DNA from 2 places in the Verrucosispora sp. ts21 genome. Region 2 is predicted to be linked to the other one. Evidence: riboswitches for the same ligand, from Rfam matches in the RefSeq annotation. Region 2 holds a riboswitch; the other holds the start of a gene.

Region 1 (6,135 bases), on a different contig from region 2:
TGGTCGGTGACCGTCTGCGGGGGCAGCGGCAGGACGGCGTCCACGCCTCGGGTGTTCTGCGCGGTCACCGCGGTGATCACGCTGGTGCCGTAGGCGCCGAGCGCGGCGAAGACCTTCAGGTCGGCCTGGATGCCGGCGCCGCCGCCGGAGTCCGAGCCGGCCACGGTGAGCACGGTCGTCGGGGTCATCTGTCTTCCTCGATGGTGAGGCCGCGCGGCTGCCCGATGGCCGCCGCGAAGGCGCTTGTCAGTTCGGCTGCGGTCTGTCGGGGGTCGGGGGACCGCATGACGGCCCCGAGCACGGCGACGCCGACCGCGCCCGCCCGCACGCAGGCGCGTACCTGGGCTGGTGTCTCGATGCCGCCGAGGGCCAGCACCGGTACCGGACTCAGGCGGATCAGCGCGGCCAGTCCCACCGTCCCCAGCGGCGGCCCGTACCCGGGTTTGGTGCTTGTCGGATAGACCGGCGAGAGGAAGGCGTAGTCCTCGGTACGCAGCCGGCGCAGCTCCGCCTCGTCGTGGCAGGACCGGCCGACCAGTTCGGCGCCCGGCGGCGGGCCGGCGTCGGTCGCCGACAGATGCAGCGCCAACCGGCCGTCACCACCTACTCCCCTGCCCCTCTGCTCTGCTTTGCTGTCCAGCAGGGGGTCCGGTCCGGCGACGATGAGGGTGCCGGCGGCCCCGGTCAGGATCGGCCGCAGCTCGGCGGCGAGGGCCGACCGCTCGGCGCGGGGCAGATCCTTCTCGCGCAGCACCACCCAGCGCACGCCCCCGGCCACGGCTGCCGCCACCACGTCGACAAGCGGCCTGCGGGCCAGCCGCCGGTCGGTGAGCACCACGACCCCCGAGACGGTCGGGGAACCCGACAGGCCGCCCTCGCCAGGGTGCGGGATCACAGGTCGGGGCGACCTTCGTCGGGGGTGGAGGCGAGGGCGTGGAAGCGGCGGGGGATGCGGCCGGCACCGGCGGCGAGACGACCGGCGGTGATCGCGTGGCGCATCGCGGTGGCCATCGCCACCGGATCGGCGGCCCGGGTCACCGCGCTGGCCAGCAGCACCGCGTCGCAGCCCAACTCCATGGCCAGCGCCGCGTCGGAGGCGGTACCGATCCCGGCGTCCAGGATCACCGGCACGTCGACGCTCTGCCGGATCAGCCGGATGTGGTGCGGGTTGGACACCCCGAGCCCCGACCCGATCGGCGAGCCGGCCGGCATCACCGCCGCGCAGCCCACGTCGGCGAGCCGGCGGGCCAGGATCGGATCGTCCGAGGTGTACGGCAGCACGGTGAACCCGTCGTCGACGAGTTCCTCGGCGGCGCGCAGCAGTTCCACCCCGTCGGGCAGCAGGGTGCGCTCGTCGCCGATCACCTCCAGCTTGACCCAGTCGGTGTCGAACGCGTCCCTCGCCAGGTGCGCCACCTTCACCGCCTCCCCGGCGGTGTAGCAGCCGGCCGTGTTCGGCAGCAGCCGTACCCCGCACCGGTCCAGCAGATCCAGCAGACCGCCCGAGCCACCGGGGACGGTGTCCACCCGACGCAGTGCCAGAGTGACAAGCTCGGTGCCGGAGGCCCGGATCGCCTGCTCCAGCACGTGCAGGTTCGCCGCGCCACCGGTACCGAGGATCAGCCGTGACCCGAACCGGGTACCGCCGATCTCGAAGCTGTCGGAGTCCATGGTCACCCGCCCTGCGCGGCGCTGAGCACCTCGACCCGGTCGCCACCGCGCAGCGCCGTCGCCGGCCAGCCGGTACGCGGCACCACCTCACCGTTCACCGCCACCGCCACCCCGCGCTGCTGCGGGGTGACCTGCCGAACCAGGTCGGCGACCGTGGCACCGTCGGGCACGTCCCGCTCGACGCCGTTCACCGTCAACTCCACAGGTCGTCCTCCTTGCTGTCCGGGTGGAACCGGTCGGCCCGAAACGGGGTGAGCAGCGGGTCGTCCGTCCCCTCCCCGGTGATCAGGCCGGTGATCAGATCCGCGGTGACCGGGGTGAGCACGATCCCGTGCCGGTGGTGGCCGGTGGCCGCCAGCACGTCCGGTCGGCCCGGGAGCGGCCCGAGGATCGGCGCGTTGTCCGGGGTGCCCGGACGCAGCCCGGCGATCGTCTCCACCAGGTCGTACTCGGCAAGCTCGGGCATCAGGTCGACGGCGGCCCGCAGCAGCCGCAGCACCGCACCGGCGGATACCGCCACGTCGGTGCGTTCCTCGACGGTGGCGCCGACGACCACCTCACCGCACTCGCGCGGGACCAGGTAGACGTGCTCGCCGTCGGCGTACCCCCGGATGACGTGCCGGAAGCCCGGCGGGCCACCGTCGGGGGTGCGTAGCCGCAGCACCTGGCCCTTGACCGGACGGACCGGCAGCCCGGTGAGGGCGGCGGCGCCGCAGCCGGCGGCGACCACTGTCACCCCGCCCGACGGCTCGGACAGCTGCCGGACCGGCTCGGTGACCAGCATCGCGCCGGCCCGCGCGGCGGCGAGGCGCAGCGCCGGCACCAGACGGCGCGGATCGACCTGGTGGTCGGTGGCGGCGAGCGCGCCGCCGCGAACCCGCGGTGCCAGCGCCGGTTCGTGTTCCCGCAGCTGGGAGGGGCGCAGCGGGGTCACCGGCAGACCCAACCCCTGCTGGTACGCCCACAGTCGGCGCGCTTCGGCCAGGTCGTCGGCGGTGAGCCCGACCATCAGGGTGCCCTCGGTCCGGTATCCGATGTCGACTCCGGTCACCTCGGTGAGCTCGGCGGCGAAGCCCGGCCAGCGTCGGGCGGATTCGGTGAGCAGCCCGGTCAACTCGTGTTCGCCGAAGTACGCCTCGGCCACCGGCGCCAGCATGCCCGCAGCGACGTGCGAGGCACCCGAGCCGGGCGCCGGATCGTGCACCACGACGCGCAGCCCGCGTGCCGCGCACCGCCACGCGATCGCCAACCCGATCGGCCCCGCCCCCACCACCGTCACCTGCGGTGCAAGGAAGGGCCCCTTGTTAACGCCTCCGGTAGAGGAAGGGCCCCTTGTTAACACGCCAGTGCATCCATGAACTCGGCTGCGGCGTGGGCGGGGTCGGCGGCTCCGGAGAGCGCGCCGACCACCGCCACCCCGTACACGCCGGCGGACCGCAACACAGGCACGTCCTCCGCCGTCACTCCCCCGATGGCGATCACCGGCACGGTGACCGCCTCGACCACCGCCCGGACGCCCGCCACGCCGATCGCCGGCGGCAGGCCGTCCTTGGTGGTGGTGGCGTGGCAGGGGCCCACGCCCAGATAGCTTGCGCCGGCGGCGACGGCCTCGGCCGCCGACACCGGCTCGCGCGCGGTGGCGCCCAGCACCGCATCCGAGCCGAGCACCCGCCGGGCCGTCGCCACCGGCAGGTCGTCGGCACCGACGTGGCCGCCGGACGCACCGGCCGCCAGCGCCACGTGCAACCGGTCGTTGACCAGGCAGGTGACCCCGTACGGGCGGCAGAGCACCAGCACCTGCCGGGTCAGCTCGTACGCCTCGCGGTCGGTGGTGGTGTCCTCGACCCGGACCTGGACGACCAGTTCGGTGTGGGCCACCGGCAGTGCGGCGGCGAGCACGGCGAGCGCATCCCGCCCAGGGCGGGTGTCGGTGATCAGATGCAGTCGTCCGAGGGACGGCACGGCAACTCTCCTCCCTGCGCCGGCATTACCCGGATCAGGTTCGACGGTCGGGGGCTGGCAGCCCCCCTCTCAGCCCGGTACACCGGGCTCCCGTGGGTTCGTTGGGTGTCACCGTACGTTGTTTCGGCTGTGCCGCCAACCCCCGTCCTGCCGCACGAGCCGGGCCGAGGGCAGCCGCGTCAATCCGACTCGCCGGGACGCGGCGACCGGAAAAACCCCCGATATGCAGTGACTCATGCCAATTGCCCAAGCTCTCGTTACCAATCTGTTACATCAATGAGTCTTGCCCGACACCGATCGACAAACACAAATTGAATGATCGGCTCAGTTCCTCGGCAGCCAGACCCTCACCGTCAGGTACGAGCGCTCGGACCGAACCGGAGTAGTCACCGCCGCCCGCTCCGACCCGTCCCACCCGGAAGAGGAGACTTTCGTGCCCCGAACCCGCCGTCGACGAGCAACGCCCGGTCTACTGACCGTGGCGCTGCTCGCCCTCGTACTCGTACTGACCGGTGCGCCCGCTCCGATCGCCGGGCCCGCAGCCGCCCAGGCCGCCGGCCGTACCGCAGCCGCTGCCGCCGCTGACCCGTACTCCGTCCTGGTGTTCTCCAAGACCGCCGGGTTCCGCCACGACTCGATCCCCGCGGGCATCCGGGCGATCCAGCAACTCGGCACCGCGAACAATTTCACAGTCGTCACCACAGAGGACGGCGGCGCCTTCACCGACACCAACCTGGCCCGGTTCAAGGCGGTCATCTGGTTGTCGACCACAGGTGACGTGCTCAACGCCAGCCAGCAGTCGGCCTTCGAGCGCTACATCCGCGCCGGTGGTGGATACGTCGGCGTGCACGCCGCCTCCGACACCGAATACGACTGGGCCTGGTACGGCCAACTGGTCGGCGCGTACTTCAACAGCCACCCGGCGAACCAGACGGCGACCGTGAAGGTCGAGGACTACACCCACGAGTCGACCCGACACCTGCCGGAGCGGTGGTCCCGGTACGACGAGTGGTACAACTTCCGCACCAACCCCCGCGCCCGTCAGGTGCAGGTGCTGGCCTCGCTCGACGAGCGCAGCTACAGCCCCGGTAGCGGGGCGATGGGGCACGACCACCCGATCGCCTGGTGCCAGGGCTACGACGGTGGCCGGTCCTGGTACACCGGCGGTGGGCACACCCAGGAGTCCTTCTCCGACGCGGCCTTCCTGCAACACCTGCTCGGCGGCATCCAGACCGCGGCCGGTGTGGTGCACTCCGACTGCGGCGCCGGCCGGGCCGCCAGCTTCGAGAAGGTGACGCTGGACAGCAACACCAGCAACCCGATGGAGCTGGACATCGCGCCCGACGGCCGGGTCTTCTACATCGAGCGCGACGGCCGCGTGCAGATCATCAAGCCGGACAGCGGCCAGACCGTCACCGCACTGCGGTTGAGCGTCTTCGCCGGCAACGAGGACGGCCTGCTCGGCATCCGACTCGACCCCAACTTCGCCAGCAACGGATGGGTCTGGCTCTACTACGCCCCGAGCGCGGGCGGCTCCCGCAACTACCTGTCCCGGTTCACCGTCACCGGTGACACGATCAGCGCGTCGAGCGAACGGGTCGTGCTGGAGGTGCCCACGCAGCGCAACACCTGCTGCCACATGGGCGGGACGATGACCTTCGACTCGGCCGGCAACCTCTACCTGGCCACCGGGGACAACACCAACCCCTTCGAGTCCAGTGGCTACAGCCCGTTGGACGAGCGTTCCGGCCGGTCGGACTACGACGCGCAGCGCACCGCCGGCAACACCAACGACCTGCGTGGCAAGGTGCTCAGGATCCGGCCGCAGGCCGACGGGACGTACACCATCCCGAGCGGAAACCTGTTCGCCCCGGGCACCGCGCGGACCCGTCCCGAGATCTACGCGATGGGCCTGCGCAACCCGTTCCGGATCGGCGTCGACCCGGTCACCAACGTGCTCTACGTCGCCGACTACGGCCCGGACGCCACCACCACCAACGCGAACCGGGGCCCGGAGGGCCTGGTCGAGTGGAACATCGTCGACCGGCCCGGCAACTTCGGCTGGCCGTACTGCCACGGCAACAACCAGGCGTACAACGACTACCAGTTCCCGTCCGGCCCGAGCGGGGCGAAGTTCAACTGCTCCGCGCCGGTGAACAACTCCCCCAACAACACCGGCCTGACCAACCTGCCGGCGGCCATTCCGGCCACTGTCGACTACGGCTACGGCGGCAACAGCCGCTTCCCGGAGATCGGTGGCGGTGGAGCGCCAATGGCCGGCCCCGTCTACCGGTTCGACCCGACCATCTCGTCCCGCCGCCAGTGGCCGGCGTACTTCGACGGCAAGTCGATCTTCGGCGAGTGGAACCAGTCGCGGATGTACACCATGCAGGTGAGCAAGGACGGCAAGACGCTCGTCGACATCAACCGGATCCTCGATCAGATGACCTTCGTCCGGCCGATGGACATGGAGTTCGGCCCCGACGGCGCGTTGTACCTGAT
Region 2 (6,135 bases):
CAGCGGGAAGGCGAACAGCAGCGCCGCCGCCAGCTTGGCCACCGGGTTGCGGCGGGCCAGCGGGGCGTCCGGCCGGGCGACCGGTTCGAAGTCGATCACGCTACGGGCCGCAGCGTCAGGGTGCGGTCGGCCAGCGCGGCCACGAAGTCGGTGTCGTGGGTGACCGTCACCAGGCCGTGGCCGGCGTCGCGCAGCTCCGCGAAGAGGTCCACCAACTCCCGCCAGGTCCGCCGGTCCTGCCCGAAGGTGGGCTCATCGCAGATCACCAGCCGGGGCGCGGTGGCCAGGGCGGTCGCGACGCTCAGCCGACGCGCCTCCCCGCCGGAGAGGGTGTACGGGTTCGCCCCGGCCAGCTTGTCCAGCCGCAGCCGTTGCAGCAGGTCGTCGACGCGTTGGCGGACCACGGCGTCGGTGGCGCCCGTCCGGCGCGGGCCCAACGCCAGTTCGTCGAAGACCGTGCTGGTGACGAACTGGTGCTCGGGATCCTGGAACACCGAGCCGATCCGGCGCGCCAGCGCGGGCGCACGCCACCGGTGCGGTGCCGTACGGGCGTCGGCCCCGGCCAGTTCCGTGCTGGCCGACAGTCGTCCGGTGCCGGGCTTGAGCAGCCCGCCGAGCAGCAACGCGAGGGTGGACTTGCCGGCGCCGTTGGGACCGAGCACGGCGAGCGCCTCACCGGCGCGTACGGTCAGGTTGGTCGGAGCCAGCCGGGGTGGCTGGCCGAGCCGGTCGGCGGTGAGCAGCACCTCGCCGGCCGGGGCGGCGGCCGGGCGTGGCGGGAACAGTCGACCCGGCACCCAGACGCCGTCGGCGGCGAGGGCGTCGCCGTGCGCGGCGAAGACGGCTTCCGGCGTACCGTCGGCGCGTACGCCGCCACCGGCTTCGAGCACCACCACCCGGTCCACCAGGGGCAGGGCATCGGCGATCCGGTGCTCGACCAGGATCAGTGTGGTGTCGCCGTCGACCGCGCGGGCGATCGCGGCGCGGACCAGGTCGGCACCGGCCGGGTCGAGGTTGGCGGTGGGTTCGTCGAGCAGCAGCAGGTCGGGGCGCAGCGCGAGCGCACCGGCCAGGGCGAGCCGCTGCTGTTCGCCGCCGGAGAGCGCCGCGGTGGGCCGGTCCCGGTGGTACGGGAACCCGACCCGGTGCAGCACCTCGTCCACGCGGGGCCAGATCTGTGCTGCCGGTACACCCCGGTTCTCCAGCCCGAACGCCACATCGTCGCCACTGCGCGCCATGACCAGTTGGGACTGCGGATCCTGAAAGACGATGCCGACCCGTTCGCGGACCTCGGTCGGTGCGCGACCGTCGATCTCGATGGTGCCCTCCTGCTCACCGGAGTCCTCCGGCAGCAGCCCCGCCAGCGCGGCCAACAGGGTGCTCTTGCCCGCCCCGGAAGGCCCGAGCAGCAACACCCGTTCCCCTCGTCGTACCCACAGGTCCACCCCGCGCACGGCCCAGGCCCGCCGCCCGGCATGCCGCCACCCGAACCCCCGCAGCCGTACCCCACCCACCCCGTACCTCCCTCCTCCCACCGTCACCCACCCACCCCGACCATCGCCGTTGATCAAGAGGTTTGCGTCTGGAATGCAGGATCGACAGACGCAAACCTCTTGATCAACAGGGGTGGGGGTCAGACGAGGGTTCGGGTGCGGCCGGAGGGGAAGCGGGACAGGGCACCGGTGCGGGCGAGGGAGTTGGTGAGGGCGTGGGCGCCGGCCCCGGCGATCACGGCGGCGCTGAGCACGGTGAACAGCGCGTACGGGATCCGGTAGCTGACCAGTTCGTACGCGGTGTTCCAGACGAAGAAGTCGAACAGCGCGGCACCCAGGCCGGTCATCGCGCCGGCGAGCAGGGCGGTCGGCAGCCGGAACGAGCGGTAGCGGAAGGCGGCGAAGGCCAGTTCCGCGCCGAGGCCCTGGATCAGGCCCTGGACGATGGTGACGCCGCCCCACTCCGAGCCCAGCAGCGCGGAGACGGTCGCCGCAACCGCCTCGCAGAACAGCGCGGCACCCGGCTTGCGGATCACCAGCCCGCCGAGCACCGCGGGGATCAGCCAGACGCCGTACATGATGGCCTGGCTGGCCGGGAAGAAGGCGAAGGCCGGGTCGACAGCCCGCCAGAGCAGGCCCCAGGCCCAGAAGATCACACCGAAGGCGACGGCGATCACCGCAGCCACGACGATGTCGATCGTGCGCCACCGGTTGGTGGTCGGCAGTTTCATGATTGCTCCCAGTCCAGTGTTCGAACCAGGTAAGACGCACGCCGCGCCCGACGGCACCGGGCCGTGGCGGGCTGGAGGTGGACCGAACTCCCTGCGCTGGCATTACCCAGATCAGGTACGGAGGGTCTGCGGGCGAACCCGCACTCTCAGCGCTGTGCGCTCCCCTGTCGGAGGTGAAGTTGTCTCGCCGACGCTAACACCTTTGAAGATCAACAGGCAATGTGATCTACGCAGGTCACGCCGGGTGCGGCACCGGCCCTCGGGTACGCCCGTCCGCCACACCCGCCCGTTTCCGTGACATTTATCGACGTTGTCGGTGTCGGAGGGTAATCTCAGCCCGCCGAATGTCCCCGGTGAAGAGACGACAGGGTGAGCACAGACACGGATCACGCCGTACCGGCCGACGAACCGCAGGGCCGTCCCGGCGGCGTCACCACCGAGGCGCCCGCGACCCATCCGGACGGCTCCACACCATCCCGGCGATGGCTCGGCGACCGGATCGGCTCGGTGGAGGTGCTGGCCGCGCTGCTGATCCTGCTGATCATCGTCAGGGATCCGCTGGCCGGGGCGCTTGACGATCCGCGCCTGCAGACCTGGACCACGGTGTTCGTCTCGATCATGGTGCAGGCGGTGCCGTTCCTGGTCTTCGGGGTGCTGCTCTCGGCCGTGATCGCGGTCTTCGTACCCCGGTCGTTCTGGGCCAGGGCGCTGCCCCGGCACCCGGCCCTGGCGGTGCCGGCGGCCAGCGCGGCCGGCGTGGTGCTGCCCGGCTGCGAGTGCGGGTCCGTGCCGATCGCCGGTTCGCTGATCCGCCGCGGGGTCACCCCGGCCGCCGCCCTGGCCTTCCTGCTCGCGGCACCAGCGGTCAACCCGATCGTGCTGACCGCCACCGCTGTAGCCTTTCCCGGCAACCCCGAGATGGTCCTCGCCCGGGGCCTCGCCAGTCTCGTGGTGGCCATGGTGATGGGTTGGCTCTGGCTGCGCCTCGGACGCACCGAGTGGATCAGGATGCCGCGCCGACCCGAGTTGGACGACCCCCGGCGCGGGCGGGCCTTCTGGGCCGCCGTCCGGCACGACGTCACCCACGCCGGTGGCTTCCTGGTGCTCGGCGCGATGGCCGCCGCCAGCATCAACGTCCTGGTGCCGGAACGCCTGCTGCAGACCCTCGCCGACAACGCCTGGCTGTCCATCCTGGCGCTGGCGGCACTCGCCGTGCTGCTCTCGCTCTGCTCCGAGGCGGACGCCTTCGTGGCGGCCTCGCTGTCGCAGTTCTCCCTCACGTCCCGACTGGTGTTCCTGGTGGTGGGACCGATGGTCGACCTCAAGCTGATCTCGATGCAGGCCGGTGTCTTCGGCCGCCGGTTCGCCTTCCGGTTCGCGCCGACCACGTTCGCGGTGGCCCTGCTGGTCGCCGCCGGCGTCGGGGCGGTGCTGCTGTGAACCGGCAGGCGCAGGCGGTGGTCCTGCTGCTGCTCGGCGGCGCGGTGCTGCGGGCCAGCCTCTCCGACCTCTACCTGCGCTACGTCAAGGAAGGGCTGCGACCATTCCTGATCGCCGCCGGTCTGTTGCTGGTGGTCGCGGCGATCATGACCCTCTGGTACGAGCTACGCCCGGTCCTCACCCGCTCCGACGAACCTGCCGACGACCACGACGACCACACCCACCACGAACCGCGCGTCGGCTGGCTGCTCATCCTGCCCGTGCTCGGCCTGCTGCTGGTCGCCCCGCCGGCCCTCGGCTCGTACGCGGCCAACCAGTCCGGCACCGCGCTGAACGCCCCACGACAGTCGGACTACCCGCCGCTGCCCGACGCCGACCCCGCGCCGGTGAGCGTCCTCGACTACGCGGCCCGGGCACTGTTCGACCGAGGCGCCTCGATCGGCGACCGGCGGGTGCTGCTGACCGGCTTCCTCGCCACCGGCGAGGACGGCCGCCCCATCCTGGCCCGCATGGTGCTGTCCTGCTGCGCGGCCGACGGACGGCCGGTCAAGCTCGGCCTCACCGGCGACGTGCCGGCCGGTCTGCCCGACGACACCTGGGTCGAGGTGATCGGCCGGTACAGCGACCGGATCGGTCGTGACCCGGTCAACGACGCCGAGATCCCCTACCTGCAGGTCGAGTCCTGGCGGCCGATACCCACCCCCAAGCAGCAGTACGACTGACTGTCCACCTCGGTAGGCTGCGGGTCATGCACATCGACGCCCGAGGTATGCGGTTCGACGTCACGGCGGGCGGCCCGGAGCACGGTGAGCCGGTGCTGCTGCTGCACGGCTTCCCGCAGCACGCGGGCGAGTGGAACGACGTGACGCCGACCCTGCACGTGGCCGGTCTGCGCACCTACGCGGTCAACCAGCGTGGCTACTCGCCGGGCGCCCGGCCGACGGAAGTCGAGGCGTACCGGTTGACGGAGCTGGTCGCCGACGCGGCCGCCGTGCTGGACGCCCTCGGCGTCGACTCCGCCCACGTGGTGGGGCACGACTGGGGTGCCGTGGTGGCCTGGGCGCTGGCCGCCGAGCATCCGGAGCGGGTCCGCACGTTGACCGCCGTCTCCGTGCCGCATCCGGCCGCCATGGTGTACGCCCTCAGCGAGGACGCGCAGCAGAAGGCGCGCTCGGCGTACATGCTGCTGTTCCGCCGGCCCGGGGTGGCCGAGAAGACGCTGCTGGGCCTGGGGGCCCGCGGGCTGCGCCGGATGCTGCGCGGTGTCGGCGACGCGGCGCGGGTGTCCGCGTACGCCGAACCGATGCGCGAGCCCGGCGCGTTGACCGCGGCGCTGAACTGGTACCGGGCGATGTCCTGGACGGACCTGGCGGCGACCGGCGCGTCGCACGTGCCGACCACCTTCGTGTGGAGTGACCGGGACGTGGCGATCGGGCGTACGGCTGCCGAGGCGTGCGTCAAGCATGTGCAGGGGGACTACCGGTTCGTCGAGATCGCCGGGGTCAGCCACTGGATTCCGGACGAGGTGCCGACGCGGCTGGCCGAGGCGATCGTGGCCCGGGTGCGCTCTGCCGCCTGAGCGCGACACGGCGTGCCGGTGTGCCTCGATGCCTGCGGCGGGCTGGCGGAGTTACTGGCGGAAGGGCTGGGGGAGGGCTGGCGGGAGTTGCCGGCCGGCGAGGAGCGGAGTGACGATGACGTTGAGTGCCGACGGTTACCTGGCCGTGGTGACCGCGACGATGAACCGGGTGGCCCAGAGCCAGCGGGACCAGGTGGCCCGCGCCGCGGACCTGATCGCCGAGGCGATCCAAGCCGACGGGGTGGTGCACGCCTTCGGCACCGGCCATTCCGAGGCGCTGGCGATGGAGATCGCCGGCCGGGCCGGTGGACTGGTGCCGACCAACCGGATCGCCCTGCGTGACCTGGTGCTGCACGGCGGAGCGTCCACGGAGGTGCTGGGGCCGAAGCTGGAACGGGACCCGTCGGTGGCCCACCGTCTCTACGAACTCGCCCCGGTCGACCCGGCCGACATCTTCGTACTCGCCTCGAACTCGGGGGTGAACGGGGCGATGGTGGAGTTCGCCTCGCTGGTGCGCGAGCGCGGCCACCGGCTGGTGGCGATCACCTCGACGGAACACTCGGCCCGGATGGAGTCCCGCCATCCGTCGGGCCGCAAGCTCGCCGACTTCGCCGACGTGGTGCTGGACAACGGCGCCCCGTACGGCGACGCGACCCTGCCGCTGCCCGACGGTGGCGCGGTCGGTGCGGTCTCGTCGATCACCGCCGCCTTGCTGGCCCAGCAGATCGTGGTGGAGGTGGTGGCCCGGCTGCTCGCGGCGGGCGAACGTCCGCCGGTCTACCTGTCCGCCAACATCGCCGGCGGCGACGCGCACAACGACACCCTGGAGGCCCGGTACGCGGGACGTATCCGCCGTGGCTCCTGAATGCCGTGGCTTCTGAATGCCGTGGCT

The links. A riboswitch is a leader RNA that binds a small molecule or an ion and turns the genes downstream of it on or off. The one in region 2 is predicted to bind thiamine pyrophosphate.
Region 1: another riboswitch for thiamine pyrophosphate. It lies ahead of thiE (thiamine phosphate synthase); the one in region 2 lies ahead of C1A38_RS29870 (ECF transporter S component).

The regions. Positions count from the first base shown of each region.
Region 1 covers NZ_PNOZ01000036.1:5,049-11,183, reverse strand. The annotation lists gene thiD (bifunctional hydroxymethylpyrimidine kinase/phosphomethylpyrimidine kinase) at 1-188, opposite strand, end outside; gene C1A38_RS16905 (thiamine phosphate synthase) at 185-892, opposite strand; gene C1A38_RS16900 (thiazole synthase) at 892-1,671, opposite strand; gene thiS (sulfur carrier protein ThiS) at 1,674-1,874, opposite strand; gene thiO (glycine oxidase ThiO) at 1,865-3,013, opposite strand; gene thiE (thiamine phosphate synthase) at 3,007-3,633, opposite strand; TPP riboswitch at 3,628-3,737, opposite strand; gene C1A38_RS32210 (ThuA domain-containing protein) at 4,067-6,135, shown strand, end outside.
Region 2 covers NZ_PNOZ01000136.1:749-6,883, reverse strand. The annotation lists gene C1A38_RS29880 (energy-coupling factor transporter transmembrane component T family protein) at 1-99, opposite strand, end outside; gene C1A38_RS29875 (ABC transporter ATP-binding protein) at 96-1,514, opposite strand; gene C1A38_RS29870 (ECF transporter S component) at 1,634-2,224, opposite strand; TPP riboswitch at 2,295-2,400, opposite strand; gene C1A38_RS29865 (permease) at 2,723-3,664, shown strand; gene C1A38_RS29860 (TIGR03943 family putative permease subunit) at 3,661-4,386, shown strand; gene C1A38_RS29855 (alpha/beta fold hydrolase) at 4,413-5,243, shown strand; gene C1A38_RS29850 (sugar isomerase domain-containing protein) at 5,359-6,108, shown strand.